DNA from 3 places in the Streptomyces luteoverticillatus genome. Region 2 is predicted to be linked to each of the others. Evidence: riboswitches for the same ligand, from Rfam matches in the RefSeq annotation. Region 2 holds a riboswitch; each other region holds the start of a gene.
The links. Region 2 has a riboswitch for cyclic di-AMP ahead of EKH77_RS12655 (transglycosylase family protein). Riboswitches for the same ligand answer to the same signal wherever they lie in the genome.
Positions count from the first base shown of each region.

Region 1: it holds a riboswitch for cyclic di-AMP, as region 2 does, so the genes downstream of both, EKH77_RS03510 (C40 family peptidase) here and EKH77_RS12655 (transglycosylase family protein) in region 2, are expected to answer to the same signal.
Region 3: it holds a riboswitch for cyclic di-AMP, as region 2 does, so the genes downstream of both, EKH77_RS24400 (M23 family metallopeptidase) here and EKH77_RS12655 (transglycosylase family protein) in region 2, are expected to answer to the same signal.

Region 1 covers NZ_CP034587.1:858,950-868,912, forward strand. Annotated here, with positions in the region: gene EKH77_RS03495 (YchJ family protein) at 1-10, shown strand, start outside; gene EKH77_RS03500 (hypothetical protein) at 161-616, shown strand; gene EKH77_RS03505 (carboxylesterase/lipase family protein) at 672-2,228, opposite strand; gene EKH77_RS03510 (C40 family peptidase) at 2,320-2,793, opposite strand; cyclic di-AMP (ydaO/yuaA leader) riboswitch at 2,798-2,950, opposite strand; gene EKH77_RS03515 (endo alpha-1,4 polygalactosaminidase) at 3,197-4,153, opposite strand; gene EKH77_RS03520 (spherulation-specific family 4 protein) at 4,213-4,920, opposite strand; gene EKH77_RS03525 (NAD-dependent epimerase/dehydratase family protein) at 4,917-5,861, opposite strand; gene EKH77_RS03530 (sugar phosphate nucleotidyltransferase) at 5,871-6,584, opposite strand; gene EKH77_RS03535 (SDR family NAD(P)-dependent oxidoreductase) at 6,661-7,662, opposite strand; gene EKH77_RS03540 (hypothetical protein) at 7,698-9,146, opposite strand; gene pelF (GT4 family glycosyltransferase PelF) at 9,143-9,963, opposite strand, start outside.
Region 2 covers NZ_CP034587.1:2,922,111-2,932,073, reverse strand. Annotated here, with positions in the region: gene mfd (transcription-repair coupling factor) at 1-307, shown strand, start outside; gene EKH77_RS12685 (DUF2079 domain-containing protein) at 478-1,932, opposite strand; gene EKH77_RS12680 (SurA N-terminal domain-containing protein) at 2,256-2,876, shown strand; gene EKH77_RS12675 (nucleoside triphosphate pyrophosphohydrolase) at 2,971-4,008, shown strand; gene EKH77_RS33005 (DUF6479 family protein) at 4,084-4,515, shown strand; gene EKH77_RS12665 (cytochrome P450 family protein) at 4,589-5,860, shown strand; gene EKH77_RS12660 (transglycosylase family protein) at 6,044-7,060, shown strand; cyclic di-AMP (ydaO/yuaA leader) riboswitch at 7,320-7,504, shown strand; gene EKH77_RS12655 (transglycosylase family protein) at 7,509-8,261, shown strand; gene eno (phosphopyruvate hydratase) at 8,524-9,804, shown strand; gene EKH77_RS12645 (FtsB family cell division protein) at 9,934-9,963, shown strand, end outside.
Region 3 covers NZ_CP034587.1:5,456,315-5,466,277, reverse strand. Annotated here, with positions in the region: gene EKH77_RS24425 (alkaline phosphatase family protein) at 1-158, opposite strand, end outside; gene EKH77_RS24420 (DUF5998 family protein) at 158-745, opposite strand; gene EKH77_RS24415 (bifunctional GNAT family N-acetyltransferase/acetate--CoA ligase family protein) at 841-3,852, opposite strand; gene EKH77_RS24410 (HPr family phosphocarrier protein) at 4,006-4,287, shown strand; gene EKH77_RS24405 (GntR family transcriptional regulator) at 4,547-5,263, opposite strand; gene EKH77_RS24400 (M23 family metallopeptidase) at 5,458-6,261, opposite strand; cyclic di-AMP (ydaO/yuaA leader) riboswitch at 6,275-6,429, opposite strand; gene EKH77_RS24395 (M16 family metallopeptidase) at 6,655-8,022, opposite strand; gene EKH77_RS24390 (M16 family metallopeptidase) at 8,064-9,413, opposite strand; gene EKH77_RS24385 (DNA gyrase/topoisomerase IV subunit A) at 9,638-9,963, shown strand, end outside.

The DNA of each region.
Region 1 (9,963 bases), 2.1 Mb from region 2:
GGTGGAGTAAGGCGCGTCCCCTCGTCCGGCCTCGGCGAGCGTGTACACACGCCGGGGTGAGTCTGAGGGATACACCGGCCACTTGGCGTGAGCGTGCCAGTACTGTCTGCGTCCGGAGTACCGGACCTGTGAAACGCTCACAAGAACAGGCGGAACAAGTATGAGGACAGCCTTCCGTGCCTGCGCGATCGTCGCGGCGAATCTGCTGGCGGTCGCCCTGGCCACGACGGCAGGGCAGGCCACGGCCGCCCCCTCGCATGCCGCGCACCATGCGCAGGGGTGCCGCGGCGACGGCACATCGTTCACCGACAGGCTCATCCCCGGCCACTGTCTCCAGAACGGCGGCTACCGCCTGGAGATGCAGTACGACGGCAACCTCGTGCTCTACTCCGGCTCCCGCGCCTGCTGGGCGAGCGGTACCGACGGGACGCACGATGTCTACGCGAAGTTCTCCGGGGACTGGAAGCCCGACTCCCCCTACATGACGCTGGAGTCGCCCGTCGGAGAGTTGCGGAAGTACCGCGGGAAGTACACCGGGCTGCACAAGTCCGGGAACGTCAGCCTCAACAACAAGGGCGAGGTCTGGATCGCCTACGGCAAGATGGCGGGCTGCTGACCCGGCGCCCGGGTGCGCTCGCGGCGCCCCCGGGCCGTCGTTGCCCCGCCGGCGGTCAGGCCGGCAGGTCGTAGGGACGGACCGTTCGCCCCTCCCAGACCTTTCGGGACGGCTCCTCCGGGTACGGGGCCGTGCTCGGCTCCGTGTCGAGGAGGCGGGTGAGGCGGCCGTCGGCGGCCTGGTGGGCGGGCCAGCCCGGGTCGCCGTGGGTGGCGAAGGCCGTCCACGAGCGGCGGATCTCCTCCCCGACGGCCAGGAGGTCCTCGGGGACGGGCCCCTCGCCGAGCAGCAGCCGGGCCTGCGGGGCGTCGTAGGTGCCGAACAGCAGTGACACGTCGAGCCCGTGGGCCGCGCCGAGCGCGCCGCCCAGGACGGGCGCGGGGCGGCGCAGCTCGTACAGGTGCGCCGTGCCGCCGCCGGCGGTGTGGGCCTCGGCGAGGTGGAGCGAGGGCATGCGGAACAGGACGTCGCTGTGGACGGTCTCGAAGAGTTCCACGGGGGTGGCGTCCGGGTAGGCGGCGCGGTAGGCGCGGGGGCCGTCGGGGCCGGGGGCGAAGGCGTTCAGCGCCGCCGTGGTGTCCTCGTCGGTGACCTTGTCGCGGCCGCCGCTCATCACGAGGAACGGCCGGAACTCGTCCCGGGTGTGACCGGTCAGCAGGTCGACGCCGCTCGCCCGGCCGTCCGGCAGGGCCGTCCAGGGCGTCTCCGGCACGAGGTCGCCGTCCACCACGACGGAGAACGGGGAGCCGGTCCGGGCCAGCGGTCCCCAGCGGTCGGCCTGGGCGGGCAGGCCGTACATCATCGGGGTGATCGCCTCGGCCAGCCGCCACGGGTCGATCGTGGCGAGTCCGGCCACCGTGGGGGTGGTGCCCAGGCTCCCGGCGAGCTCGGCGGCGAGGGCGGAGGCGAGGGCCGGGGTGGTGTAGAGGCCGGGGACGGACTGGGCTGTCGCACGGCGGAAGAGGCCGGCGGCGCGGGGGACGGCCAGCAGGGTGGCGATCGAGCCGGCGCCGGAGGACTGGCCGGCGACGGTGACGCGCGCGGGATCGCCGCCGAAGCCGGCGATGTTCCCCTGGACCCACTCCAGGGCCGCGATCAGGTCGAGCAGGCCCCGGTTGGCGGGGGCGCCCTCGAGCTGGGCGGACGCCTCGGCGCCCACCCGGTAGTTGACGGTGACCACGACGAGGCCGCCCTGCCGGGCCAGGAGCCCGGCGTCATAGAGCGGGTCGCCCGCGTGGCCGGAGACGTAGCCGCCGCCCAGGATCCACACCAGCACGGGCAGTCCGGAGCCGCCGGGGTCCGGCGACCAGACGTTGAGGGTGAGCCAGTCGTCGCCGGTGGCCGTGCCGGTCGCGGGGATCGGGCCGGACTGCGGGGGCGGCGGGCCGAACTCCGCCGCGTCCCGCACGCCGTCCCAGGCGTGGGCCGGGCGGGGAGCCATGAAGCGCAGCTCGCCCACGGGCGGCTGGGCGTAGGGGATCCCCCGGAAGACGGCGAGGCCGTCCTCGGTGCGGCCCCGTACGGTGCCCCGGTCCGTACGGACCTCCGGACGACTGAGGCCGGTGGAGCCGGTGGGGCCGGTTACGCCCGTGACGCCGGTGACATCGCTCATCGTCGCTCCCTCCCACGCCCGGAAGCGGCACCCCCGTGCGCGAACGCGGATGTCGGACGGCCCGGGATTCCGGACCGCCCGATCAAGGAGCCTAGTTGACGCGTCCGTACCAGACGCTGCCGGTCCAGATCTTCTCCAGGCGGACCGTGGTGCCGGGCTTGGGGGCGTGCCAGATCTTGTTGCTACCCGCGTAGATCCCCACGTGGTAGACGTTGCTGCCCGAGTGGAAGAACACCAGGTCGCCGACCTGGCGGGAGCCGCCGGAGATGTGCCGGGTGCGGTTGTACTGGTCGGCGGCCACGCGCGGCAGGCTCTTGCCGACCTTCTTGAACGAGTACTGGGTCAGGCCCGAGCAGTCGAACCGGTTCGGGCCGGCGGCGCCGTACTGGTAGGGGGAGCCCGCCTTGGCGGCGGCGACCCTCAGGGCCTGCTCGCCGGGGGTGGCCGCGGACGCCTGGGAGGCGAGGCCGGGGACGAGCACCGATGCCGCCAGCGTGGCGGCGGTGACGGCCGAGGCGGTGCCGGCGCGGGATATGAGCGCGGGAATGCGAGGCATAGCAGACATGCCGAAGCCCTTCGACATCCGCCTACGAAAGATGACCTGTCGGGTTCGGGCTGCGAAGTTGCCCGGCCGGATTTCCCGGCTTCACCCCAAGGACCACCGACTTCGTGATCCGTACCGCTTGGGTCTCCCGCTCCTGCCGATTCATCAATTCGATGCCGCACCCGGGGCGGCGGCAGGACTCGGCGTCCGCCCGGGTGGCCCGCCAGGGTGACGGGATCTTGTGTTCGGTGAGAGATCCTGCACCATGAATCATTAAAATCCGGCACCCGGGCGGTCATCTGTGAACTTCTTCACTTCGGGAGCAGACCCGGAACCGCACGCCGCGCGCCCCCGCCGAACTGGCCCTAAACCCCTGTGACCGCGGGTACTTGCAGCATGGAACGAGTAATTCCGGGAGCGCCGCTCAGCAGGGCCGGCGCCAGGCGTCCAGCTCCAGCTTCTTCTGCATCGAGCTCAGCCCGAGCCGCCGCGCCGTGGCACAGAACTCCCCCGGCTGCAGTTCGTATTCGACATGAAAGACCGCTTTGTCCTGCTTCACAAAGGGGCTGAGCTTCTCGCACTCGTCGTACTGCGCGCACTGCTCGTTCACCGCGAAGTCGAAGACGTTCACCAGCTGCGGGATCTGGTCCAGGTCGTTCTTCAGCCCGATGGCCATGCCCCGCTCATGAGCGAGATCCGCCAGCATCCGGTTGAAGGCGAGCTGGTGATCGGCCGTCAGCGGAAAGCCGGTGGTATTGCGGAATCCCTCGGTCAGATCCGGTTCGACGGCGTCGAACCCCTTCTGCCGGCACATGTCCATCCGGGCCGCCATGAGCGGTCGCAGGGTGTCGAGGCGGCGGATGTCGAACCATTTCTCGCCCTTCCACCCCTTGTTCTTGTTGCCGAGCAGGGTCTTGGGGAATTTTCCCTGGTCGGGCCGGAAGTCCTCCCAGGCGCCGGCATTGATGTAACAGATCACCTTCCGGCCGCGGGAATGCAATTGGGCCACGGTTTCGGCCGAATTCTCGAAGCCGTCGATGTCGTAGACGGGGGCGTCCACCGAGGTGTCGGCCTTTCCGTCCAGCTGCCACTGCCAGTTGGTACCCGGCTTCGGCTGCCAACGGGCCCCGGCCGACCCCGGCGCCGACCCCGTGGCCGAACTTCCCGGCGAGGCGGAGGCGTCAGGAGTGCCGGAGGCCTCCGGCTTGCCCGAGGCCTGAGGGGAACGCGGGGCACCCGAGGCGCGGGGGGCCGCCGTGGCGCCGCCGTCGTCCCCGTCCGGCCCGTCGTCGTCGGCGGGCGACGAGGAGCAGCCCGCCAGGACCAGCAGCAGCGCGGCGCACAGCCCCGCCCGGACGCGCCAAGCGCTCGTGCCACGCACAGCGCCCGCGCCGCGCCGAGCGCTCCTGCCGCGCCAAGAACCCATCCCACTCCGCGCGTTCATATCGCGCCCCCCGCCGCGAGCCCGGCGGCCGCCCGGGGCACCGAGCGCCAGGGGTTGGCCCCCGTGCCCGGCACCGCGCAGTGCACGGCGGCGCCGCGCCGGGCGGCGAGCCGCGCCACGCCCGCCGTGCGCTCCTCGGGCACGCCGTGCACGAGGTGACAGAACCGCTCCGGTGGATGGCCGGTCGTCCACTCCGGGACCCGGGCGCGCCGGTAGTCCTCCCACGTGCCCTCGAAGGTGACCAGGAGGTCGGCGAGCGAGGCGTACCCGGGCTCGGGGTGGGTGCCGGGGTTGAGGACGGCCGTACGCGCGCCCAGCACCCGGGCGGCCAGCACCACGCGGCGGTAGCGGGGCAGCGCGGTGTCCTGCGCCGGGACCTGGTCGAGGAAGACGCCGTCCACGTCGTACCACCGGCGGTGGCGGCGGATGTCGGCGACCACGGCGCCGGTGCGGCGGTGGCCGTAGCCGGTGTCGACGTAGCCCAGCAGCCGGACGCCGGCGGCGCGCAGCCGTCCGGCCGCCGTGTGGAAGGCGGGGTCGGGGCGGGCGCCGGGGCCGTCGGCGACGTTGAGGACGACCCCGTAGAGCCGGGGGGCGGCGTCGAGCAGCGCCGCCCACTCCTCGGGGTGGGTGGCGGGGTGGACGTAGAGCGGGACGAGCAGCCGCCCGTCGTCCCGGTGGGCGGCGGGCGCGGTGGTGGTCATGGCACGGGCTCCGTGGCGGGCGCGGTGGCGGCCCACAGGTCGGTGAGCGATTCGGTGAAGGAGTGCCGGGGCACCCAGTCCAGGGTGCGGCCGGCGGCGGTGATGTCGGCCTGCTGCCAGGGGACGGCGGCCGAGCGCGGCGAGCCGTCGCCGTCCTCGGCGACGCGGTCGCCGACCGGGCCGGTGAACCCGGCCGCGCGCAGCAGCCCTTCGGCCACGTCGCGGACCGGGCGGGCGGTGCCGCTGCCGATGTTGAGGACGGCGGGCAGGGGGCGGGGGGCGGTGACGGCGAGGGCGACGGCCTCGGCGACGTCGCGCGGGTCGACGAAGTCGCGGTGGGCGGAGAGGTCCCCGGTGCGGACGCGGTCGTCGGGTCCCGCCCGGCGCAGTTCGGCGGCGAGGCGGCCGGGGAGGGAGGCGGCGGGGGCACCGGGGCCGACGGGGTTGAACACCCGCAGGACGACGGCGTCCAGGCCGGAGCCGGTGACGGCGAGGGTGCCGGCCAGCTTGCTCGCGCCGTAGAGGCCGAGCGGGCGGGCCGGGGCGCCCTCGCCGACGGGCAGCCGGGCCTCGGCGGGCCCGTACTCGGCCGCCGAGCCCAGGTGGACCAGCCGGGCGTCCGGGGCGGCGGCGCTCAGGGCCTCGCAGAGCACGGCGGGGCCGCGGGCGTTGACGGCGGTGAGGGTCACGGCGCTGCCGCCGACCGCCCCCGCGCAGTTGACGACGACGTCGGGGGCGGCCTCGCGCAGCAGGGCCGCGAGCCGGCCGGGGTCGGCGGCCGCCAGGTCGACGGGCGGCAGCTCGGCGGGCGCCGGGCCGGAGGGCGGCCCGGCGGCGGGGGCGCGGCCGGCGACCCGCACGTGCGCGCCCGGGAGGGCGCGCAGGCGCGAGGCGGTGTGCCGGCCCAGGAAGCCGGTGGCGCCCAGGACGAGGATGCGCATCGGGGCCGGTCACGCTCCCTTGATCAGCAGGTCACGGCGGACGGCGAACTCGGCGTTGGCCCGGTCGTAGTCGTCGGGGCGGCCGATGTCGAGCCAGTAGCCGTCGAATTCGTAGGCGTTGGGCGGGGTGCCGTCCGCCAGCAGGTCGAGGACGAGCTCGTCGAAGCCGAGCGGCAGTCCGGGAGTGTAGCGGTCGAGGGCGGTGCGGGAGACTCCGTAGACGCCCATGGAGACGCGGTAGTCCATGCTGGGCTTCTCGGCGAAGCCGACGACCCGGCCCGCCTCGGTGGTCAGGACGCCGAAGTCGATGCTGACCCGGCGGGGGTAGGTGGCGATGGTCAGGGGCGCCCCGGAGACGGTGTGGTCGCGCAGGACGTCGCCGAAGTCGAGGTCGGTGAGGACGTCCCCGTTCATCACCAGGAAGCGCTCGGGGAGCCGGTCGGTCATGGTGAGGAGCGGGCCCATGGTGCCCAGGGGGCTCTCCTCGGTGGTGTAGTCGACGTCGAGGCCCCACTGGGAGCCGTCGCCGACGTAGGCGCGGATGATGTGGCCGAGGTGGCCGATGGCGAGGGTGCAGCTGGTGAACCCGGCGCCGGCCAGCTGGCGCATGACGATCTCGAGGATGGCGTGCTGGTCGCCGATGGGCACCAGGGGCTTGGGCAGTGCGGTCGTGTACGGGCGGAGCCGGACGCCCTTGCCTCCGGCGAGAATCACTGCGTGCATGTGGGTGCCGTTCCTCTCTTGTGCCGCGTGAGTGGTACCGCGTGGGTGGACGGAACGCAGTCGACGGGACGGAACGTCAGACGTTGTAGATGCCGGTCTTGTAGCGGCCGAGGTTGGCGGGGTCGCGGAAGAAGGCGATGGTGTCGGCGAGGCCCTGCTCCAGGGTGTGGGCGGGGGCCCAGCCGGTGGCGGCGCGCAGCCGGGAGGAGTCGCAGACCAGCCGCATCACCTCGGAGTTGGCGGGCCGGACGCGCTCGGCCTCCTCGGTCACCTCGAGGTCGGTGTCCATGAGCTTGCCGATGAGGGTCACCAGGTCGCCGATGGAGATCTCCTCGCCCGTGCCGGAGTTGAAGGTGCGGCCGAGGACGGCGGCGGCGGGCGCGGTGCCCACGGCGCGGAAGGCGGCCACGGTGTCCTTGACGTAGCTGAAGTCGCGGGTGGGCCGCAGGTCGCCGAGGGTGATGGCGCGCTGTCCGGCGGCGACCTGGCCGATGACGGTGGGGATGACGGCCCGCATGGACTGGCGGGGGCCGAAGGTGTTGAAGGGGCGCAGGGTGACGACGGGCAGGCCGAAGCTGGCGTGGTAGCTGTCGGCGAGCCGGTCCCCGCCGGCCTTGGAGGCGGCGTAGGGGGACTGGGTGTTGATGGGGTGGTCCTCGGTGATGGGCACGGTCCGCGCGGTGCCGTAGGTCTCGCTGGTGGAGGTGTGGACCAGGCGCGGGATCCCCTGGTGGCGGACGGCCTCCAGGACGTTGAGGGTGCCGGTGACGTTCGTCTCGACGTAGCTGTGCGGGGCCCGGTAGGAGTACGGGATCGCGATGAGGGCGGCCAGGTGGTAGACGGTCTCGGCGCCGGCCACCAGGCCCTGGACGGAGCCGGGGTCGCGGACGTCGCCGAGGACGACCTCGACGTGCTCCATGACCTCCTCGGGCAGGTCCTCCAGCCAGCCGAAGGACGAGAAGGAGTTGTACTGGACCATCGCGCGGACCCGGTGGCCGTCGGCGACGAGGGCCTCCACGAGGTGCGATCCGATGAATCCTTCGGCACCGGTGACGGCGACGAGTGCGCTTACGGACACGAGGGTTCTCCTCTTCAAGGCTTCTTCACGGTGGCTCAGCGGTGGGTGGTGATCCGGCCGAGCAGGGCGGTGGCCACGGCGAGCAGTGCCGCCGCCGCACCGGAACAGATGACGAGCTGGTCGGTGACCGGGGACGCCGCGCCCAGCAGGAGCGCGCCGGCCTCGGCCGCGGCGGCGCCCAGGCAGAGCAGGGCCGGGGCCCAGGCGGTGCCGTATGCCTGCAGCAGCAGGCCCGTCCACAGCACCGCGCCGAGCGCCAGCAGGGCGGTCAGCCGGCCGGGGGCGGGTGGCGCCCCGCCGGGCCACAGCGCCCCGACGGCCAGGACGAGCGCGGTCAGGGCCGCCAGGTATCCGGCGGCGCACAGGGCGAGGACGCGCGCGGCGCGCCACAGCAGCCCGGTGGTGGTCGTGGCGGCGGCGAGCGCCGCCAGCGAGCGGCCCCGGCAGCGGTAGAGCAGCCATTCGGCGGGGCCCATGCTGAGGGTGAGGGCGATGACGGCCGGGCCGCCGGCGCCGCCGCCGCGCTGGGCGAGGGCGTCGCCGAGGGCGGCGAAGGTCGTCAGCAGCCCGCAGCCCAGGCCGAAGAGGCCGTAGGGCAGGGACGCGGCGGGCGAGGGCACCGGCCCGGAGGGCGGTTTCTCGCCGCGCCGGGCGCGCAGCGTCTCGTACCCGGCGGCGAAGAGCGCGCCGCCGACCGTGGCCACCAGCAGCCCGGTGCCCAGCAGGGCCGGGGGCCGGGCGGCGACGAGCACCGCTCCCCCGGTGGCGGTGGGCAGCAGGGCGAGCAGCAGGAGCCGTTCGCGGCCGAGGACGAGCAGGGCGGTGGCGGCGGCCAGGTAGAGGGCCTGGCCGGCCGCGAAGACGAGCACGCCGGCCGGGGCGCGCAGGGCGAGCGCGGCGACGGTGGCGAGGAGGGCGCCCAGGGGGGCGCCCACGCTCAGGGAGTGGCCCGCCGCGGCCCGGCCGCCGGCGGCGAGCCGGAGGTAGGCGCGGTGGGCCAGGCCCTGGTTCCAGGCCCAGGCGGTGAGCGCGGAGGCCACCAGCGCCCAGGTGCCGGCGGGCATCCCGAAGCGGTCCCGGGCGCCGGCGAGCAGGGGTGAGCCGAGCGCGTAGCCGAAGCCGGGCAGGGTGAAGACCACCGAGCGCAGCAGGGGCTGCCACGGCCCGGCCCGCCAGGGGTCGGGGCGCGGGGCGGGTTCGGGGTGGCCGCGCGGCACCCGGGCGAAGAGCTCGGCGGCGAGCTCGAAGGCGTCGGCGCGGCCGTAGCGTTCGGCGATCTGTTCGCCGGTGAGGCCGTCGGCCTCCAGGACGGCGGCGATCTCGTCGGGGTGGACGGCGGCCGCGCAGACGTCGGCCAGTTCCTCGGCGAGTTCGTCGAGGGGGTCGGCGGCCCACCGGGGCCGGGAGCGGGTCCCGGTGGGCGCGGCGGCGAGCTCGTGGGAGGGCTCGGGCTCGCCGGGTACGAGGCGCAGGAGTCCGCTCATCCCGCACCGCCGGCGGCCAGGGCCATGACGGGGGCGGGCCGGTCGGCGATGACGTCCACGGGGACGGGGCGCCGCAGGCCGGAGAGGTCGTGGTAGATGTCGCGGAATCCGTCGATGGTCTGCCGGAGGGTGAACTGCTCGATGACGCGCAGCCGTGCCGACTCCCCCATCTTGGCGCGCAGTTCCGGTTCGCGGAGCAGTCGCAGCGCGGCCTTGGCCATGGCCTCGGGGTCGCGCGGCGGGACGACCAGCCCGCTGTCGCCGACCGCCTCGCGGACGCCGCCGACGTCGGTGGAGACGGTGGCGCGCCCGCAGGACATGGCCTCGATGAGGGTGAAGGGGAAGCCTTCGCTGATGCTGGAGAGCATCACGATGTTCCCGGCGGCGTAGGCGTCGCGGATGTCGTCGACGCGTCCTTCGAAGGTGACCGCGTCGGCCACCCCGAGTTCGGCGGCGAGGCCCTCGCAGGCGGTGCGGTAGCCCTCGCCGCCGCGCGGGGTGCCGCCGAAGAGGCGCAGCCGCGCGTCGGGTATCTCCTTCTGTACGAGGGCGAAGGCGCGGATGAGGGTTTCCAGGCCCTTGATGGGGTCGACCCGGCCGGCCCAGCTGAGGGTGGGCCGGTCCGGCTCGGGGCCGGCGGGCGGGAAGGCGGCGGGGTCGACGCCGTTGTAGACGGTGCGGATGCGCTCGGGCGGGGTGCCGCCGTGCTCCTCCCAGCGGCGGTTGTAGCGGTTGCCGGGGGTGACGAGCGCGGCGTTGCGGTAGCCCTCCTCGGCGAGCAGCCGGAACAGGCCGAGCATCACGGCCTTGACGGGCC
Region 2 (9,963 bases):
CCGCTACGGCAAGCTGCCGGAGCCCGTGGAGAACCTGCTGCTGGTCGCCGGACTGCGGATGCTCGCCCGTGCCTGCGGCGTCAGCGACATCACCCTGCAAGGCCCCAACGTCCGCTTCGGCCCGGTGGACCTGCGCGAGTCCCAGGAGCTGCGCCTCAAGCGCCTGTACCCGCGCACGGTGATGAAGCCGGCCGCCCAGCAGATCCTGGTGCCGCGCCCGGCGACCCGGCCCATCGGCGGCAAGCCGCTCGTGGGCCGCGAGCTGCTGGCGTGGACGGGCGAGTTCCTCACGACGATCCTGGGCTGAGGCCCCGTAAGGGGCGCCCCGTCCTGAGCGCCCCGTAAGGGGCGCGGGGCAGCGCCGATATGCGGCTACCGCCGCGTGGGCGCGCCCAGCCACGACGCACCCGCAGGTGACGTACCGGACTCCCGGCGGAGCGCTCCGCCGGGAGTCCGGGGCCGGGGCCGGGCCCCGGCCTACCCGACGTGCCGCAGGACGGCGTAGCCGCTCTCCGTGCCGAGCACGGTGAACGTGGCCCCCGGGTGCCGGGTCCGCGCGTCCTCGACCAGGTCGTTCGCGGTCCTGCCGTCGCCGATGCGCAGCGCGATGTAGTCGGGGACGATGCCCTGGGTGCCGCCTATCCAGAAGACCCGGCAGCGCTGGACGAGCCGGCTTATGGGGGTGATGTCGGCCTCGACGGTGGCGTTGTCGGGGATCCGGTCGAAGAGGCGTTCCGTGGCCTTGACGCTCTCGGGTATCCGGTAGGTGTCCGGCATGGTCAGGGAGTACAGCGGCAGGGACGCGGTGAGCGCGAGGGCCGCGGCGAGGACGGCGGCGGGCAGCTGGTGGGCGTAGCGGCGCAGCCACGGCCGGCCGGTGGCGCGCGCCTTGGCGAGCGCGTCGGTGAGGGCGATGAAGACGATGGGCATCAGGACGGCGCTGTAGTGCCAGTCGGTGCCCCAGAAGTGGTCGTCGTGGGAGACGAACCGCCAGCCGAGGGTGGGCAGGGCGACGAGCAGCACCGGTGAGCGCAGGGCCAGCAGTCCGGTGGTGGGCAGCAGGGTCCACGCCAGGGTGCGGACGGCGGTGTCGAGGGGGATGGTGGGGGCGGGTCCGGCGTCGCCGCTGAGCTTGTTCCAGTAGTCGTAGGAGCCGCTGCTGTTGAAGCCGGGGATGATGACGCCGAGGGCGAGGGCGGTGGCCGCGAGTCCGAAGGTGACCAGTCCGGTGGCCAGGGCCGTGGCCCGGGGGTCGCGGCCCGTGCCGCGCAGCCGGACGATGATCACCACGCCGATGGTCGCGATCGTGACGCCGAGGTCCTCCTTGACCAGGACCAGGGGCGCGGCCCAGAGCACCGCGGCCGTCCACCGCCGGCGGACCAGGGCCTCCAGGGAGAAGGCCAGCAGCGGCATGGCGAAGGCGATCTCGTGGAAGTCGAAGTCGACGGCGCGCTGGACTCCCCAGGACAGTCCGTAGGCGATGCCGATGGCGAGGCCCCGGCCGCGGCCGAGGAGGTGGGCCGCGAGCCGGGTGACGGGCACGGCCGACAGCGCGAACAGCGCGGCCTGGACCACGAGGAGGGTGATGGGCGTGGGGAAGACGCGGTAGAGCGGGGCGATCAGCGCGGTGACGGGGCTGAAGTGGTCGCCGAGGACGTTGGTGCCGGGGCCCTTGAGGTCGGCTATGGGCGCCTGGAAGTGGGCGTAGGCGCGTATCGCCTGCTCGAAGATGCCCAGGTCCCAGGACATGGTGAGCATCCGCAGATGACGGCTGACGGACAGGATGGTGTAGAGGACGAACAGGACGGCGCCCAGCCAGTAGGGGTCCAGTCCCGGTGCGCGCAGCCGGGCGGACATGGGGCGGCGTCCGGCTGGTGCGGCCTCGGCCGGGCTGTGGCCTGCTGCCGACACGTCGGCGGTGGCCGAGTCCATGGGCGGTCCTCTCTCTTCCTGCTCGTCAACGGGGCCTTCGGGCCCCTTGGCCGGCTTCGGCCGGTTTCTTGCGGTCCGTGCGCTCCGCTGGTCTTGAAGTATGCGTCCTCGGCGGCGGGCGTCACGATGCCGTCGCGCGCCGGGATCGTTCGCGCATCCCGGCGGACCGCGAATCGTTGGCCGAATCAGTGGCTTGGGCCACGCGGACTGCCTACCATCGATCAACGCCAGGCCGATGGACCGCACGCCGCGGGGTCCGCCCCGCCCCTGCTCAACGCCCCTGCCCACGTATGCCGCACGATCTTTCGTCGCCGGGAGGCTTCATGATCCGCCGCAGGACAGCGCTCTCCGTCTCCGCCGCCGGGCTGCTCGCCGCCGTGCCCCTGCTCACCGGCTGCGGATCCACTCCGCACCCCGGTGCCGCCGCCGTGGTGGGCAAGGACCGGATCACCGTCGCCCAGCTCCAGAGCCAGGTGGAGGACGTGCGGGAGGCGCAACGGTCCGCGCCGCAGGGGCGCCAGCTGCTGGCGAGCAGCGCCCGGCTCAGCCAGGACACCCTGGTGCGGCTGATCCAGTACCGGGTCATCGAGGCCGCCGGCCGGGACAACGGCGTCGACGTCACCCGGCGGGAGCTCCAGGAGCGCCGGGAGGAGGTCGAGAAGCTGCTCGGCGGCTCGGCGGCGGTCGACAGCCGGTTCCTCGCGGCGGGGATCGCCCCGGACCAGGTCGACCAGGAGCTGTCGGCCGGGCTCGTCCGGGCCAAGCTGGAGAAGAAGCTCGGCCAGGCCCGTACCGTCGACACGCTGATGAAGACGTCCGAGGCGCTGCGCGTCGACGTCAATCCGCGCTACGGCACGTGGGACGCCAGGCGCGGCACGGCCCGGCCCGTCCAGGAGCCCTGGCTGCGCCCCGCCGCTCAGGCCGCCCCCGAACAGCCGGCCTGAGCGCCCGTAAGGGGCGCGGGGAACTGCGCGACCGGCCACGACCGGCCCGCAGACGAAGAATCGGTCCCCCGGCGGAGCCCTTAGGCTCGGCCATGTGACCGACCGCCGTGCGAATGATTCCGCGAACGCCTCCGACGTCCCCGCCGACGCGCCCGGGGGCGACCCCCTCGGCCGTATCGTCCTGCTGACCACCAGCCACCGGGTCGCCCCCGGTCTGCTGTCCTGGCCGGCGTGGCAGACGCTGCGCGCCGCCGACCGGGTGCTGTGCGCCGACGCCGGCCACCCCCAGCTGCCGTATCTGGGGGAGGCCGGCGTCGTGGTCGAGCACGCGGCGCCGGCGGCGCGGGAGCTCGTCGACTACTGCGCGGCGGGCGGGCGCACCGTCGTGGTGCTCACCTCCGCCGAGGGCGAGTCGGCCCTCACCGACGGCCTGGCCCGGCTGGCCGGCTCCGGCCGGGAGTCGATGCCCGCGCTGGAGCTGCTGCCCGGCTCGTACGACCTGCCCGGCGCCCGGCTGCTCGACCTGGTGCAGGTGATGGACCGGATCCGGGTGTCCTGCCCCTGGACGGGGATCCGCACCCACGAGGACCTGGCGAAGTACGGGCTGGAGGAGATGTACGAGCTCCTGGAGGCCATCGAGACCGGTGACCGGGAGGCGCTCCGGGAGGAGCTGGGCGACGTCCTGCTCCAGGTCGTCTTCCACGCCCGGATCGCGCAGGACGACCCGGACGAGCCGTTCTCCGTCGACGACGTCGCCGCCGGGATCGTCGACAAGCTCATCCACCGCCACCCGCACGTATTCGGCGAGGAGTCCGCCGAGACGCCGGAGGAGGTCAAGGCGCACTGGATGCGGACGAAGGCCGACGAGAAGCGCCGGGAGTCGGTGACCGAGGGCGTGCCGCTGGGCCAGCCGGCCCTGGCGCTGGCCGCGAAGCTGGCCTCCCGGGCCCGCCACGAGCGGCTGGCGGTGGCCCTGCCGGAGGGGGAGGGCGTCGGCTACGAGCTGCTGGCCCTGGCCGTGCGGGCGGAGGCGGCGGGTGTCGAGCCGGAGACCGCCCTGCGGGCCGCCGCGCGGACGTACCGTGACGCGATCCGGGCCGCCGAGGAGGCCCGGGGCGGGGCCCCGGAGTAGCGCGGACGGGGCGCTCGCTCACTCGTTCGGCCCAGTGGCGGTCTTGAGGGGGCGACCGGCGGGTACCCGAGTCCCATGCGCACCGTTCCCATGGACTTCGCCGCTCCCCCTCAGCTCGGCGGGATCGCCCCCTTCATCGTGGGGCTCTTCGTCGTCGCCATCCTGATCGGCGCCATCGTCGTCGGCCGGAGGGTCCGCGACCGGGAGCCCCCGCCGCCGAGCCAGCCGCAGCGCCGCCAGGGCGCCTGGCAGACCCCGCAGGAGCACGAACGGGGGCCCACCTCGCCGAACCACGGCCCCGGGCACGCCCACGACGAGGAGGCGGTCGGGTACGTCACGGAGCACCACGAGCCGGACGAGCTCCACCCGGAGGCCGACGGGGAGCGGGTCCTTCCGCATGAGATGAAGAACCCGCCCGCCCATCCCGAGGAGCTCTCCGAGGAGCGGAAGAAATGGGACCCCGGCAGCAGCGGCGCCTTCGGCAGCGGCGGCGGTGGCCACCACTAGGTGACGCCCGGGCGGCTGGGCGGCTGGGCGCCTGGGTGGCGCTCTGGTGGCGCCGGGTAGGTAGCGTCGGGGCGTGCACGAGAATCACACGCCCCCCGCCCCACCCCTCTTCACCTGGGAGTTCGCCTCCGACCCCTACCCGGCGTACGCCTGGCTGCGCGAGCACGCCCCCGTGCACCGCACGGAGCTGCCCAGCGGTGTCGAGGCATGGCTGGTCACCCGCTACGCCGACGCCCGGCAGGCGCTCGCCGACCAGCGGCTGTCGAAGAACCCCGTGCACCACTCCGAGACCGCCCACGGCAAGGGCAAGGTCGGCATCCCCGGCGAGCGCAGCGCCAATCTGATGACGCACCTGCTCAACATCGACCCGCCGGACCACACCCGGCTGCGCCGGCTGGTGTCCAAGGCGTTCACCCCCCGCCGGGTCGCCGAGTTCGCCCCCCGCGTCCAGGAACTCACCGACCAGCTGATCGACGCCATTCTCGATAAACCCTGCGTCGAGAAGGGGGAGGCCGATCTCATCCACGAGTTCGCCTTTCCCCTCCCCATCTACGCCATCTGCGACATGCTCGGCGTCCCGCGCGAGGACCAGGACGACTTCCGGGACTGGGCGGGAATGATGATCCGTCACGGCGGCGGGCCGCGCGGCGGGGTGGCCCGCTCGGTGAAGAAGATGCGGACGTACCTCGCGGAGCTCATCCACCGCAAGCGCGAGGACCTCGGTGAGGACCTCATCTCCGGTCTCATCCGGGCGAGCGACCACGGCGAGCACCTCACCGAGAACGAGGCCGCGGCGATGGCCTTCATCCTCTTGTTCGCCGGTTTTGAAACAACTGTGAACCTGATCGGTAACGGAACCTACGCGCTGCTGCGCCACCCGGAGCAGCGCGCCCGGCTCCAGCGGGCCCTCGCCGAGGGCGACGAGAGCCTCCTCGCCACGGGCGTCGAGGAGCTGCTGCGCTACGACGGCCCGGTGGAGCTCGCCACCTGGCGGTTCGCCACCCAGGACCTGGTCCTGGGCGGGCAGCGCATCGCCGAGGGCGATCCCGTGCTGGTCGTTCTGGCCGCCGCCGACCGGGATCCGGAGCGTTTCGCCGACCCCGACACCCTGGATCTGTCCCGGCGCGACAACCAGCACCTGGGCTACGGACACGGCATCCACTACTGCCTCGGCGCGCCCCTCGCCCGCCTCGAAGGACAGGCCGCGATCGCGACGCTGCTGCGCCGGCTGCCCGATCTGTCCCTCGCCGCCGAACCCGAGGACCTGCGCTGGCGCGGTGGCCTGATCATGCGTGGATTGCGCACTTTGCCCGTGGAGTTCACGCCCAAAAGCCACGCCCTGTGACGCCACGTCAAACGGTGGTTATCGGCACGTGACCTCCGCTACACCGGCTTGTGACTCCCGGAAGCCCTCGCTATGGTCTGCGACCAATCGAACGCCGCCTACGCGAGAGGCCCGCCCATGCTCTCTGGATCCGGTAGACATCGCCGTCCTCGTCAGATACCCGCCATCGTGGTCGCGGCGGGGGTGACGGCCTCCAGCGCGGCCCTGCCGCTGCTGGCGACCGGCTCCGCCGTCGCCGCGGACGCGGGCACCTGGGACAAGGTCGCCCAGTGTGAGAGCGGGGGGATGTGGAGCGCCAACAGCGGCAACGGCTTCCACGGCGGTCTCCAGCTCACCCAGCAGATGTGGGAGCAGAACGGCGGCATCGCGTACGCGCCGCGCCCCGACCTGGCCAGCCGGTCCCAGCAGATAGCCGTGGCCGAGCGGATCCTCAAGGCGGAGGGCGCCGACACCTGGCGCACCTGCGCGGTGAGTTCCGGCCTGGCCGGCGAGGCGGCTCAGGGCGACGACAAGGCGCCTGAGGTGGACCCGGGCGACGGGTCGTCCTCCGCCGCGCCGGAGCCCAGCCGCCCCCGCACGCCCGGGCGCGGCAACCAGCCCGCTCCCGAGCGCACGTCGCCCGCGCCGTCCGAGCCGTCTTCCGGGTCGTCCAAGCCCGCGCCCACTTCGTCCGGTTCGCCCACGCCGGGCTCCTCCGGTACCCCCTCCGCTTCCACGAGCCCGTCCCCGGACGCGGCCGGCGGCAAGCACCGCAAGGACCCGTCGGGACAGCCGACGGGACAGCCGACGACGGGTACGAGCCCCGGCGCGTCGGCCGATCCGACCGCCATCCCCACCGCCCCGGTCGGCAGCCCCTCGAACACCCCGGCGAACACGCCCTCGGACACTCCTGGAACAGGAACCTCGCCGTCCGGTTCACCGCTTCCCGGTGACACCGGGGCGACTCCCGGAACGGGCCGCCACCGTGCCGACCCGTCACCTTCCGGCGATGCTCAGCGGCCCTCCCGGGGCGGCGAGAGCCGGGCGGAGCTGCCGGCCGCGAACGACTACACCGTGCAGCCCGGTGACAACCTGTCAGAGATCGCCGAGCAACACTCGGTCACCGGAGGCTGGCAGACGCTGTATCAGAAGAACGAGAAACTGGTCGGTTCTGATCCGGACCTTATCCGCCCTGGTCAGAGGCTTGACATCCGTAAGTAGCGCTCCGGTTCGAGGCGAATGTCCGTTCCAGTCGAAAGTGAGACATGGGTCTCGTTGACGGAGCGTCGGATGCCTCGAATCCGTTTTGCTCGAATGGCCTCTCACCTGCGGAAACGTCTGGTTTCCGGGGGTAACTCTGGCCGCTGGTGGCTGAAAAGTGGGGTTTGAACCCGTCGGCCGCCTGTGATTACCGTCGTCACCGCTCGCCACCGCGAGCACCACGGCCGCACGCCGAATCCTGCCGGCGGCCGGGGGAGTCGTCGCGCAAGCGCCGTAGGCAGGAGCGGGGGAACCAAGGTAGGTCGCCGGAACGGTCCCAAGGCCACATGGCCGAAGGAGCGGAACGGCTTGGGGTGAAGCCCGGGAACGCGAAAGCGCACCGGGCCGGGCGAACTCACAGCCCGAACCCGACAGCTCACCTCGTAGGCGTCGGTGAGGAAACCGACTCATGTCCAAGGGCAAGCACCGTCGTCCGTCCAAGGCCGTCCGCATCGTCACGCTCGCCGGCGTCACCGGCGCGGCTGTCGCAGCCCCTCTGATGGTCGCGACCTCCGCCAACGCCGCCTCCGTCTCCACGTGGGACAAGGTCGCCGAATGCGAGTCCAGCGGTAACTGGCACATCAACACCGGCAACGGCTACTACGGTGGCCTGCAGTTCTCGAACTCCTCCTGGAAGGCCGCCGGCGGCGGGCAGTACGCCCCGCGCGCCGACCTGGCCACCAAGTCCCAGCAGATCGCCACCGCCGAGCGCCTGCTGGCCATGCAGGGCCCGGGTGCCTGGGGCTGCGCCGGCTACGGCGGCCTGACCAGCGGTGGCGCCAAGGCGAACGTCGACACGGACGACTCCGACGGCGGTTACGTCGCGAAGAAGTCCACGAAGTCCGCCTCCGGTGCCTACGGCAAGGCCCAGTCCCACGCCGACCGCAGCAAGCGCCAGGCCGCGCCGCAGGGCAACCACAGCAGCAAGCCCGTCCAGCAGTCGGACGACTCCGACGACGAGGCCCCGGCGCCGAAGCACACCGCCCCGCAGACCGTCCAGAAGGGCGACGGCGAGTACCAGGTGAAGGCGGGCGACACCCTCGCCACCATCGCCGTGTCCCAGAAGGTCCAGGGCGGCTGGCAGAAGCTGCACGAGCTCAACAAGAAGATCGTGCCCGACGCGGACGTGATCTTCCCGGGCCAGCAGCTCCACCTGCGCTGAGCGAAGGCCGGCCGGGGCCGGTGACGACCCCGGCCGGCCGAGCGACCGCCCCGCCCCGATGCGACTTCCCCCCGAGCCGCATCGGAGCGGGGCTCCGCTCGTTCTGCCGGTCCGCTGTTGAGCGAACACACCGACGATTCGTCCGGGGATCTCGGCGTTTGTGCCAATTTTCGGCCCGGGCGACAGGGCAAGGGCGGGCGCACGCTCCGGGGCCCGTTAGGCTCGTGGTGCAGAACTCCAGACACCCACGAAGGAGACCCTCGTGCCGTCCATCGACGTCGTCGTAGCTCGCGAGATCCTCGACTCGCGAGGCAACCCCACGGTCGAGGTCGAGGTCGGCCTCGACGACGGCTCCACGGGCCGTGCCGCCGTACCGTCCGGCGCCTCCACCGGCGCCTTCGAGGCCATCGAGCTTCGTGACGGCGACCCCAAGCGCTACCTCGGCAAGGGCGTCGAGAAGGCCGTCCTCGCCGTCATCGAGCAGATCGGCCCGGAGCTCGTCGGCTACGACGCCACCGAGCAGCGCCTGATCGACCAGGCCATGTTCGACCTGGACGCCACCGAGAACAAGGGCTCCCTGGGCGCCAACGCCATCCTCGGCGTCTCCCTGGCCGTCGCGCACGCCGCCTCCGAGGCGTCCGACCTGCCGCTCTTCCGCTACCTCGGCGGCCCGAACGCGCACCTGCTGCCCGTTCCGATGATGAACATCCTGAACGGCGGCTCGCACGCCGACTCCAACGTGGACATCCAGGAGTTCATGATCGCGCCGATCGGCGCGGAGTCCTTCTCCGAGGCCCTGCGCTGGGGCGCCGAGGTCTACCACACCCTCAAGAAGGTGCTGAAGGCCAAGGGCCTGTCCACCGGTCTCGGCGACGAGGGCGGCTTCGCCCCGAACCTGGGCTCCAACCGCGAGGCCCTCGACCTCATCCTCGAGGCCATCAAGGAGGCCGGCTACACCCCCGGCCAGGACATCGCGCTCGCGCTCGACGTGGCCGCCTCCGAGTTCTACAAGGACGGCGTCTACACCTTCGAGGGCAAGGACCGCACCGCGGCCGAGATGACCGAGTACTACGCCGAGCTCGTCGCCGCGTACCCGCTGGTCTCCATCGAGGACCCGCTGTTCGAGGACGACTGGGCCGGCTGGAACACCATCACCGAGAAGCTCGGCGACAAGGTCCAGATCGTCGGTGACGACCTGTTCGTCACCAACCCCGAGCGCCTGGCCCGCGGCATCGAGGAGGGCTCCGCCAACGCCCTGCTCGTCAAGGTCAACCAGATCGGTTCGCTGACCGAGACCCTGGACGCCGTCGAGATGGCCCAGCGCAACGGCTTCAAGTGCATGATGTCCCACCGCTCCGGCGAGACCGAGGACGTCACCATCGCCGACCTCGCCGTCGCCGTGAACTGCGGTCAGATCAAGACCGGCGCCCCGGCCCGCTCGGACCGCGTCGCCAAGTACAACCAGCTGCTGCGCATCGAGGAGATCCTCGACGACGCCGCGGTGTACGCCGGCCGCAGCGCCTTCCCGCGCTTCAAGGGCTGAGCCCGAAAGGCACAGCGAGGGCTGAGCCTCAAGGGCTGACCTTCTCGCCAGTCTCCGTACGTCCCCGGCCGCGGTCCCGTACCGTGTCCGGGGACGTACGTTCGTAACGGACTCTCCAGGGGAGGCGACGTGGGCGCGGACCGGTTCTCCACCGCGACC
Region 3 (9,963 bases), 2.5 Mb from region 2:
TCCATCCCGGAGGACAGCCCGGGCACGCCGAGGCCCGCGGCGACCGAGGGCAGCAGGTCGGCGAGGGAGCCGGTGCCGTAGCGGGGCAGCGGGGCGGAGCGGGGGTCGAGCGGGGCGGGCTCGGGCCAGGCCTGGCCCGCCGCGGTGGAGTAGGACATCAGCGGGTGGTCGCCGCGGTGGCCTCGGAGAGCGCCTGGGCGAAGGCGAGGGTCTGGCGGACGGTGTCCGGGCCGTCACCCGCCTCGCTGACCCGCAGGCTGAGGTCGTCGGCGGTGGAGGAGCCGGTGTAGCCGTGGTCGGCGTCGCAGTTCGGGTCGCCGCAGGCGGCGGGCTCGAGGTCGATGCGGGAGACCGCGCCCCAGCCGATGGTCAGGACGACCTCGCGGGGCAGGGTGCCCGGGGTGTAGGCCTCGGGGTTGGCGACGACGCGGCTGAGCACCACCGAGGAGATCCGGTCGAGCTTCACGGACTCGGTGGAGGTGGTGGCGTAGGGGGACGGGGAGGTGCCGTCGGCGGCCTGCTCGTCGGTGTGGCTGACGATGAATCGGGTACCGGTGAGGACGAGCACCGTGACATGGCGGCGCACCTCGTTCGAGTCGAACGTCGTCTCCTGGTGGACCAGGTACGACACGACCGGCTCACCGCCCACGGCGGCTTCCACCGCCTCGGCCACGAGGGCCGGGTAGTAGCCGCTGCGCTCGATGGCCGCGCGCAGCCCCTGGGTCGTCGTACCGGTCTTCGCCATACGTCCCATCCTACGGGGCGTACGGGGTCCGGCTGCCGCCGATCCCCGGCCAGGGCGCACCGTCGGCGCTCGGTAGCGGGGCTCGGCGCCAGGGCTCAGTACAGGGGCAGACTCCGCGGGCCGAGGTCGGAGCGGGCCGGGGGCGGGGCCAGCCGTATGGTCGCGCCGAGGACGTGCACCCCGTGCTGGGCGACGATCACCGGCTCCAGGTCGGCGCCGACGACTTCCGGGTGGTCGTCGACGAGGCGCGAGACCCGCAGCAGCAGCTCCTCCAGGGCCGCGGTGTCCACGGGGGCGGAGCCGCGCCAGCCGAAGAGCAGCGGCGCGGTGCGCACGGAACGGATGAGCTCGGCGGCGTCCCGGTCGGTGGCCGGGACGAGCCGGTGGGCGATGTCCCCGAGCAGCAGGGAGGGGGCGCCGGCCAGCCCGAAGGAGAGCACGGCGCCGGCGGTGGGGTGGATGGCGGCGCGGACGACGGTGTCGACGCCGCGCGGGGCCATGGACTGCACGACGAGGCTCAGCTCCTCGGGCTTGCCGAGCAGCTCGGTCAATTCCGCGTACGCGCGGCGCAGTTCCGCCTCGCCGCCGAGGTCGAGGCGGACCCCGCCCAGGTCGGCGCGGTGGCGGAGGTGGGGCGCGGTGGGCTTGAGGGCCACGGGGAAGCCGAGCCGCCGGGCGGCGTCCACGGCGCTGTCGGGGTCGGGCGCGGGCAGGGCGGGCAGCACGGCGATGCCGTAGCGGGCGAGGAGGCGCTGGGTGTCGGGGGCGGAGAGCGTCACGGCGCGCGGGGCGACGGCGCCGTGGGCCTTGAGCAGGACGCCGATGTCGGCGGCGGCGCCTTCTTCGTCGATGTCGTCGTACTCGGGCACCCGCCCGGGCACGGCGACGTCCCGCCGCCACCGCGCGTAACGCACCGCCTCGGCGAGCGCCCGCACGGCCCGCTCGGCGGCGGGGTAGGCGGGTATCCGGATGGCGGCCTCGCTTGCGGGGTCGCCTGCGGCGGGCGCGGGTCCTGCGGCCGTGCCGACCGGCTCGCCCGACGCGACCGCCCGGCCGGCGGACCCGCCGTCCGCCGCCGGGGAGGCAGGGCTTTCGGCCGCCGAATCCATGCCGTCCTCGGCCCTGTCTCGGTGGGCCGGAGCGCCGCGCTCGGCCGAGGCCTCGCCCAGGGCGGCGCCGACGACAGCGGTGGCCTCCGCCGCGACGGCGCCCGCGGCAGCGGCGTCCGCCGGCACCCCGCCGTCCAGGGCACCGGCATCCTCGGCGGCCCGGTCCGGGACCGGTGCCGCCAGGGCTTCGGCCAAGCCGGGGATCTCCAGGTGGACGACCGCGACCGGCTTCGCGGTGGGGGCCGTCGCGACGGCCTCGCGCAGGGCGGTGGCGAGGTCGGCGGCGGAGGTGTCGCCGACCCAGGGGATGGCGGTGACGACCACGGCGTCGCAGGCCCGGTCGGCCAGGGCGGCCGAGAGCGCGGCGCGGAAGTCCGCCGGGGTGGCGGACGTGGTCAGGTCGCGGGGCAGCAGGGGCCGCAGCCCGTCCGTGAGGCAGGCGTCGTACGTGAGCAGGGCGAGCGATTCGGAGTTGCCGCAGATCGCGACGCGGGGGCCCTCGGGGAGCGGCTGGGAGGCGAGGAGCAGTCCGGTGTCGGCCAGCTCGGTGACCGTGTCGACACGTATGACGCCGGCCTGCCGCAGCAGGTCCGAGACCGTGGCGTCGGGGATGCGGGTGGAGGGCACGGCGTGGCCGGTCGGGGCGGCGGCGCCGTGCCGCGCGCCCTTGACGACGACGAGCGGCTTGCGGGCGGCCGTGCGCCGGGCGAGGCGGGCGAACTTCCGCGGGTTGCCGATGGACTCCAGATACATGAGGACGACGTCGGTGTCGGGGTCGTCGTGCCAGTGCTGGAGGAAGTCGTTGCCGGAGACGTCGGCGCGGTTGCCGGCGGAGACGAAGGTGGAGATGCCCACGAGGCCGGCCGCCCGCCGGTGGAGCCCGGAGAGCAGGGCGATGCCGATCGCGCCGGACTGGCTGAACAGCCCGACCCGCCCGGTGGCGGGCAGCTCGGGGGCGAGGGAGGCGTTGAGCCTGACGGCCTCGGCGGTGTTGATGAGGCCGAAGGAGTTGGGGCCGATGACGCGCATGCCGTACGAGCGGGCCTGGCGGACCAGCTCGCGCTGGCGGGCGCGGCCCCTCCCGCCGCTCTCGGCGTACCCGGCGGTGAGCACGACGAGCCCCTGGACGCCGTGCTCCCCGCAGTCGGCGACGACGGCGGGGACCTCCTCGGCGGGGACGGCGACGACCGCGAGGTCGACCGGCTCGGCGATGCCGCCGACGGAGCGGTGGGCCGGAACGCCCTCGGGCTCCAGCCGCGAAGGCTCCTCGGGGAAGGCGCGGTTGACCGCGTACGTCCGCCCGGTGAAGCCGCCGGCGACGATGTTGCGCAGCACGGTGCGGCCCATGCCGCCGGGCTCGCGGCCGGCGCCGACGACGGCGACGGAGCGCGGGGTGAGCAGGCGCTGCACGGAGTGGGCCTCGGCGCGCTGTTCGCGGGCGCGCTGGACGGCGAGGGAGGCGTCGGTGGGCTCCAGGTCGAGGCCGAGGCGGACGACGCCGTCCTCGAAGCTGCGCTTCTGCGTGTAGCCCGCGTCCGTGAAGACCTTGATCATCTTGCTGTTGGCGGGCAGCACCTCGGCGGCGAAGCGCCGGATCGAGCGTTCGCGCGCGACGGCCGCGATGTGCTCGAGCAGGGCGGAGGCGACGCCACGCCCTTGGTGGGCGTCCTGGACGAGGAAGGCGACCTCGGCCTCGTCGGCGGGGGCGATGCGGTCGTAGCGCACGGTGGCGATGAACTCGCCGCCGACGATCGCGGCCAGGCCCACCCGGTCGACGTAGTCGTGGTGGGTGAAGCGGTGGACGTCCCGGTCGGAGAGGCGGGGGTAGGGGGCGAAGAAGCGGTAGTACTTGGACTGGTCCGACACCTGCTCGTAAAAGCTGACCAGCCGTCCCGCGTCGTCGGGCGTGATGGGGCGGATGTGGGCGATGCCGCCGTCGCGCAGCACGACATCGGCTTCCCAGTGGGTCGGGTACGCGTGCTCGGACGGCGTCTGCATGGGCCCAGCGTAAGGCCGGGCACCGACAGCGGGCCGGTGCCGCCCGGGCCACGGGCGCGACCGAAGGGCCCTGGTGGGGGCGCACGCGCGGGGCACCGCGCGCCCCGTGCCACAATGGTCTAGACAACCAATATCGACTTGAAGGGCAACACCATGGTTGAGCGCCGCGTAAACGTCGGCTGGGCCGAGGGCCTGCACGCCCGGCCCGCGTCGATCTTCGTCCGTGCGGCGACCGCCGCCGGCGTCCCCATGACGATCGCCAAGGCGGACGGCAACCCCGTCAACGCCGCCTCCATGCTCGCCGTGCTGGGCCTGGGCGCCCAGGGTGGCGAGGAGATCGTCCTCGCCAGTGAGGCGGAGGGTGCCGAGGCCGCGCTCGACCGTCTGGCCAAGCTCGTCGCCGAGGGGCTCGAGGAGCTCCCGGAGACCGTCTGATCCTCCGGCCCGCCCTCATCGGGCGGACCGCGCGGCGGGGCCGCGGCAGCCGACGACAGGCCGCCGCGGCCCCGTCGTCGCATCCGTCACCGGCATACCCATGAGCCGCCCACCCGCGAGCCGGGTGTCCACCACCCTGCCGTATTCACAGGTTTTTCACACGCCGTGCGCGCCGCTCTCCGCAGACGCGCACGGCGTGCCCCGGCCGGGGACCGCCACGAATTCCCGGCCCTATTCCTCCAGGAATAGCGGCCGCTCGTTAAGAACGGACGCCCGCCGTGTTTACGGGCTGTTTCGGCGGGTGGACGCGATCGCCCCCCGTCCGCCGCAGCAGGAATTCACCGGGCGAACGGCCTGCCCGTACGGCGGCGAGTTCCCGGGCGCGCTCCACGTCCCCGCGGGCCACCGCGTCCACCAACGCCCCGCACGCTTCCCAGGTCTCCAGCGGCCGGACCACGGGCCCCGGGGCGTACACCCAGGCGATCTTGCGGCGCAGCTGGGTCAGGAGCCCGGCGACGGAGGGGCTGCCGGACGCCTGGGCGAGGGTCTCGTCGAACCAGTCGCCGAGCTGGCGCAGTTCGCCGCAGCGGCCCGCCCGGGCCCGCTCCTGGCCGAGTCTGACCAGGCCCCGCAGCACCTTGAGGTGGGCGTCGGAGCGCCGCTGCGCGGCCTTGGCGGCGCCCAGCGGTTCCAGCAGGGCCCGGATGTCGAGGAGGTCGGCGGCCTCGCGCTCGGTGGGTTCGGCGACGCAGGCGCCGGCGTGCCGGCGGGTGGTCACGAAGCCCTCGGAGGCCAGGGTGCGCAGCGCCTCGCGCACGGGGACCCGTGAGACGCCGTAGCGGCGGGCGAGGATTTCCTCGATGAGCCGGCTGCCCGGCGGGAAAGCGCCGGAGACGATGTCGTCGCGGATGGCGGTGCACACCGCGTGCGTGGAAATACGACGGCTCTCGCGCGGCCCTTCGCCGTCGCCGCTCACGTACGGCCCCGCATGGGTCTACCTCCGCCTCATGCCTCAATCCCCGTGCAGCACGGCCGATTGACGTCCGTTCGGCGACTCTATGGCAATCCCGGGCGTTTTCCGATGGTGCCGCCGTTTCATGGATATTTTTTGGCCAACACGAAGGCCCCGGCCGGGGGCCGGGGCCTTTCGCGAGTCGTCGGGCGTCGTCGTTACAGGTTGACGCCGTGCGCGGCCATGTAGGCGATCGGGTCGATGTCCGAGCCGTAGGTGGGGGCCGTGCGGGCCTCGAAGTGCAGGTGCGGGCCGGTGACGTTGCCGGTGGCGCCGGAGAGGCCGATCTGCTGGCCCGGGGTGACCGACTGGCCGACGGAGACGTCGATGGAGGACAGGTGGCCGTACTGGGTGTACGTGCCGTCGGCCATCTGGATGACGACGTTGTTGCCGTAGGCGCCGCCCCAGCCGGCCTCGACGATGGTGCCCATGCCGACGGCGTGGACGGAGGTACCGGTCTCGGCGTGCATGTCGATACCGGTGTGGCTGCCGGAGGACCACAGGCCGCTGGAGGCCTTGTAGGAGGTGGAGACGTAGGAGCCGTCGATCGGGCTCACGAAGGTGCCGAGGCGCTTGCGCTCCTCGTCGCGGGCGGCCTTCTCCTTGGCGGCGCGCTCCTCCTCGGCCTTGCGCTTGGCCTCTTCGTAGCGCTGCTTGGCCTGGACGGCCTTCTGCTTGGCGCTCTCCTCGGCCTGGAGGCGGGCGGCGGCCTCGTCGGCGGCGCTGCGCTGGGACTCGGCCTGGGCGTCGACGTGCTCGGCCATGACGTCGCCCATGACGACGGCCTGGGTCAGGCCGGTGTCCTCGGGGCGCTGCGTGTCGTCGGAGGCGGCGAAGGCCGGGGCGGCGACACCGGCGACTACGCCGGCGGCCGTGAGAGTGGCTATGCCCGCCACGTTCGCGCTGACGCGCGCGGCTCGGCTCGGACGACGGTGCTTCCCGGTGGCACGGGTGAACGCCATGTCGCGGCTGTTTCCTTTCCTTCCCTCTCGCCTACCGGGTTAGCTGACGGGTTCGGAGCAGGAAGGTCTCCTACGGATCCCTCGTGAGAGGGGCCCGATTCACCCCAGGGACGTTTGGGTCCCCGGCTCCCCTCTGCTGGCGCTTCGGGGACTCGGCGATGGCTGCCCGGGGCCGCGGTCGCGGCTCCGATCGGCGGGCTGCCGGGCCTGACGCTAATCGGCGTCAGATTCGAACAGCAAACAGAAGTGGGTTTTTATGACGTACGCCACACGACCAACACCCAACCTCCGCCTGAAAGCGGACATAAGTGAGGCGCATGGGTCACAACGGACCCATGCGCCGAAGGGGCCCCGGCGCGGCGTGGCCTGCCGCGCCGGGGTGGTGAGTCGCCGTCAGGCGGGGATGACCGTCACCGGGCCGATGCCCAGGGCCTTGACGGGCTCGGCGATCTCGGCGGCGTCGCCGACGAGGACGGTGACGAGGCGGTCGGCCGGGAAGGCGCTCACGACGGCCGCCGTGGCCTCCACCGTGCCGGTGTCCGCGAGGCGTTCGTACAGCCGCGCCTGGAAGTCGTCCGGCAGGTACTGCTCGACCTGGTCGGCGAAGGTCGCGGCGACGGCCGCGGCCGTCTCGTACTTCAGCGGCGCGACCCCGACCAGGTTCTGCACGGCGACGTCGCGCTCGGCGTCCGTCAGGCCCTCCGCGGCGAGGGTGCGCAGCACGGTCCACAGGTCCGCCAGGGCGGGGCCGGTGTTGGGGGTGTCCACGGAGCCGCTGATGGCGAGCATGGCCGTGCCCGTCCCGTCGGGGGCGGAGAGCAGCACCTGGCCGAAGGAGCGCACGCCGTAGGTGTAGCCCTTCTCCTCGCGCAGGACGCGGTCCAGGCGGGAGGTGAGGGTGCCGCCGAGGCAGTAGGTGCCGAGGATCTGGGCGGGCCAGGTGCTCGCGTGCCGGTCGGGGCCGGTGCGGCCGATGAGCAACTGCGTCTGGACGGCGCCGGGCCGGTCCACGATCACGACGCGGCCGGTGTCGTCGGCGGTGACGGCCGGGACGGGCAGCGGCTCGGCGGTGGTGCCGGTCCAGGCGCCGAGGGACTCCGCCAGGGTCCGGTCGAGGTCGATGCCGGTGAAGTCGCCGACGATCGCCACGGTGGTGGTGGCGGGGCGGACATGGGCCTCGTAGAAGGCCCGGACTGCCGCGGCGTCGATGCGCTCGACGGTCGCCTGCGCGCCCTGGCGGGGGCGGGACATCCGGGAGCCGGCCGGGAAGAGCTCGGCGGCCAGCGCCATGGCCGCCCGGCGGGCGGGGTTGGCCAGCTCGTGCGGGATCTCGTCCAGGCGGTTGTCGACCAGGCGCTCGATCTCGCCGTCCGGGAAGGCCGGGGCGCGCAGGGCGTCGGCGAGCAGGCCCATGGCCTTGCCCAGCCGGGAGGCCGGGACCTCCAGGGAGAGCCGGACGCCGGGGTGGTCGGCGTGGGCGTCGAGGGTGGCGCCGCAGCGCTCCAGCTCGGCGGTGAACTCCTCGGCGCTGAGCTTGTCGGTGCCCTCGGAGAAGGCGCGCGCCATGATCGTGGCGACGCCGTCCAGGCCCTCGGGCTCGGCGGCCAGCGGCGCGTTCAGGACGACGTCGACGGCGACGACCTGCTGGCCGGCGCGGTGGCAGCGCAGCACGGTCAGCCCGTTGGGGAGCAGGCCGCGCTCGGGGGCGGGGAAGGCCCAGGGGGAGGCGGTGCCGGGGCGGGGCTGCGGGTGGAACTCCATCGAGGCCTCTGCGGTCTGGGTGCTCGCGGCTGCGGCGTCGCTCACCGGTCCGCCTCCTCTTCCTCGTTCTCGCCGGCGGCGTCGGTGCCGGACTGGGGCGTGGGCTCGTACACCAGCACGGCGCGGTTGTCGGGGTGCAGCCGGGCCTTGGCGACCTCCTGCACCTCCAGGGGGGTGATGTCCAGGACGCGCTGAACCGCGGTCAGGGCGAGCTGGGGGTCGCCGAAGAGCACGGCGAAGCGGCACAGCTCGTCAGCGCGGCCGCTGACGGTGGCCAGCCGGTCCAGCCACTCGCGCTCCAGCTGGGCCTGGGCGCGCTCCATCTCCTCGGGCGTCGGGCCCTCGGCCGCGAAGCGGGCGAGCTCGTCGTCCACGGCGGTCTCGATCGCGGGGACCTCCACGCCGCCGGACGCCTTGACGTCCAGCCAGCCGAGCGAGGGCGCGCCGGCCAGGCGCAGCAGGCCGAAGCCGGCCGCGACGGCGGTGCGGTCGTGCCGCACGAGGCGGTTGTGGAGGCGGGAGGACTCGCCGCCGCCGAGGATGGTCAGCGCCAGGTCGGCGGCGTCGGCCTCGCGCGTGCCGTCGTGGGGCAGGCGGTAGGCGGCCATCAGCGCGCGGGAGGGGACCTCCTCGCGGAGGACCTCGCGCAGCTGCTCGCCGATGGTGTCGGGCAGCCGGCCGTCGCGCGGGGGCTGCTTCCCGTCGTGCGCCGGGATGGAGCCGAAGTACTTCTCGATCCAGGCGAGCGTCTGCTCGGGGTCGATGTCGCCGACGACCGAGAGGACGGCGTTGCCCGGCGCGTAGTACGTGCGGAAGAAGGCGCGCGCGTCCTCCAGGGAGGCGGCGTCCAGGTCGGCCATGGAGCCGATGGGCGTGTGGTGGTACGGGTGGCCGTCGGGGTAGGCCATGGCCGTCAGCTTCTCGAAGGCCGTGCCGTAGGGCACGTTGTCGTAGCGCTGGCGGCGCTCGTTCTTGACGACGTCGCGCTGGTTCTCCATCGACTCGTCGTCGAGGGCGGTGAGCAGCGAGCCCATCCGGTCGGCCTCGAGCCACAGGGCCAGCTCCACCTGGTGGGCCGGCATGGTCTCGAAGTAGTTGGTGCGCTCGAAGCTCGTGGTGCCGTTGAGCGATCCGCCGGCGCCCTGCACCAGCTCGAAGTGGCCGTTTCCCTTGACCTGGGCCGAGCCCTGGAACATCAGGTGCTCGAAGAGGTGGGCGAGGCCGGTACGGCCCTTGACCTCGTGGCGCGAGCCGACGTCGTACCAGAGGCAGACCGCGGCGACCGGGGTCAGGTGGTCCTCGGAGAGGATCACCCGCAGGCCGTTGGCCAGGCGGTGCTCGGTCGCTGTCAGGCCGCCGGAGCCGGCCTGTTGCGTGGCCGTGTGACCCATGGGCATGTACGTCCCTTCGATCTCTTGAGATCCCGCGGTGCCTCGCGACGACTCGCGTGATGAACAGTCCTGTCACTGTATGCAAGCGCGCTGACATCTGGCGAAGTTCCCGAACCGCCGGGGATGCCCCGGACGGGTCGCGGTCGGCGTTGTCGGTGGCTCGGTCCACAATGGTCCGCGTCAGGACCCCGCATCGGCAATCGATCGAAGGAGCAGCAGCCGCGATGGCCCGCCGCAGCACGAAGACCCCGCCGCCGGAAGAGTTCGAGGAGCGCATCCTCGACATCGACGTCGTCGACGAGATGCAGGGCTCCTTCCTCGAGTACGCCTATTCCGTCATCTACTCCCGCGCCCTGCCCGACGCCCGGGACGGCCTCAAGCCGGTCCAGCGCCGCATCCTCTTCCAGATGAACGAGATGGGCCTGCGGCCCGAGCGGGGGCATGTGAAGTGCGCCCGCGTCGTCGGCGAGGTGATGGGCAAGCTCCACCCGCACGGCGACGCCTCGATCTACGACGCCCTCGTGCGCATGGCGCAGCCGTTCTCGATGCG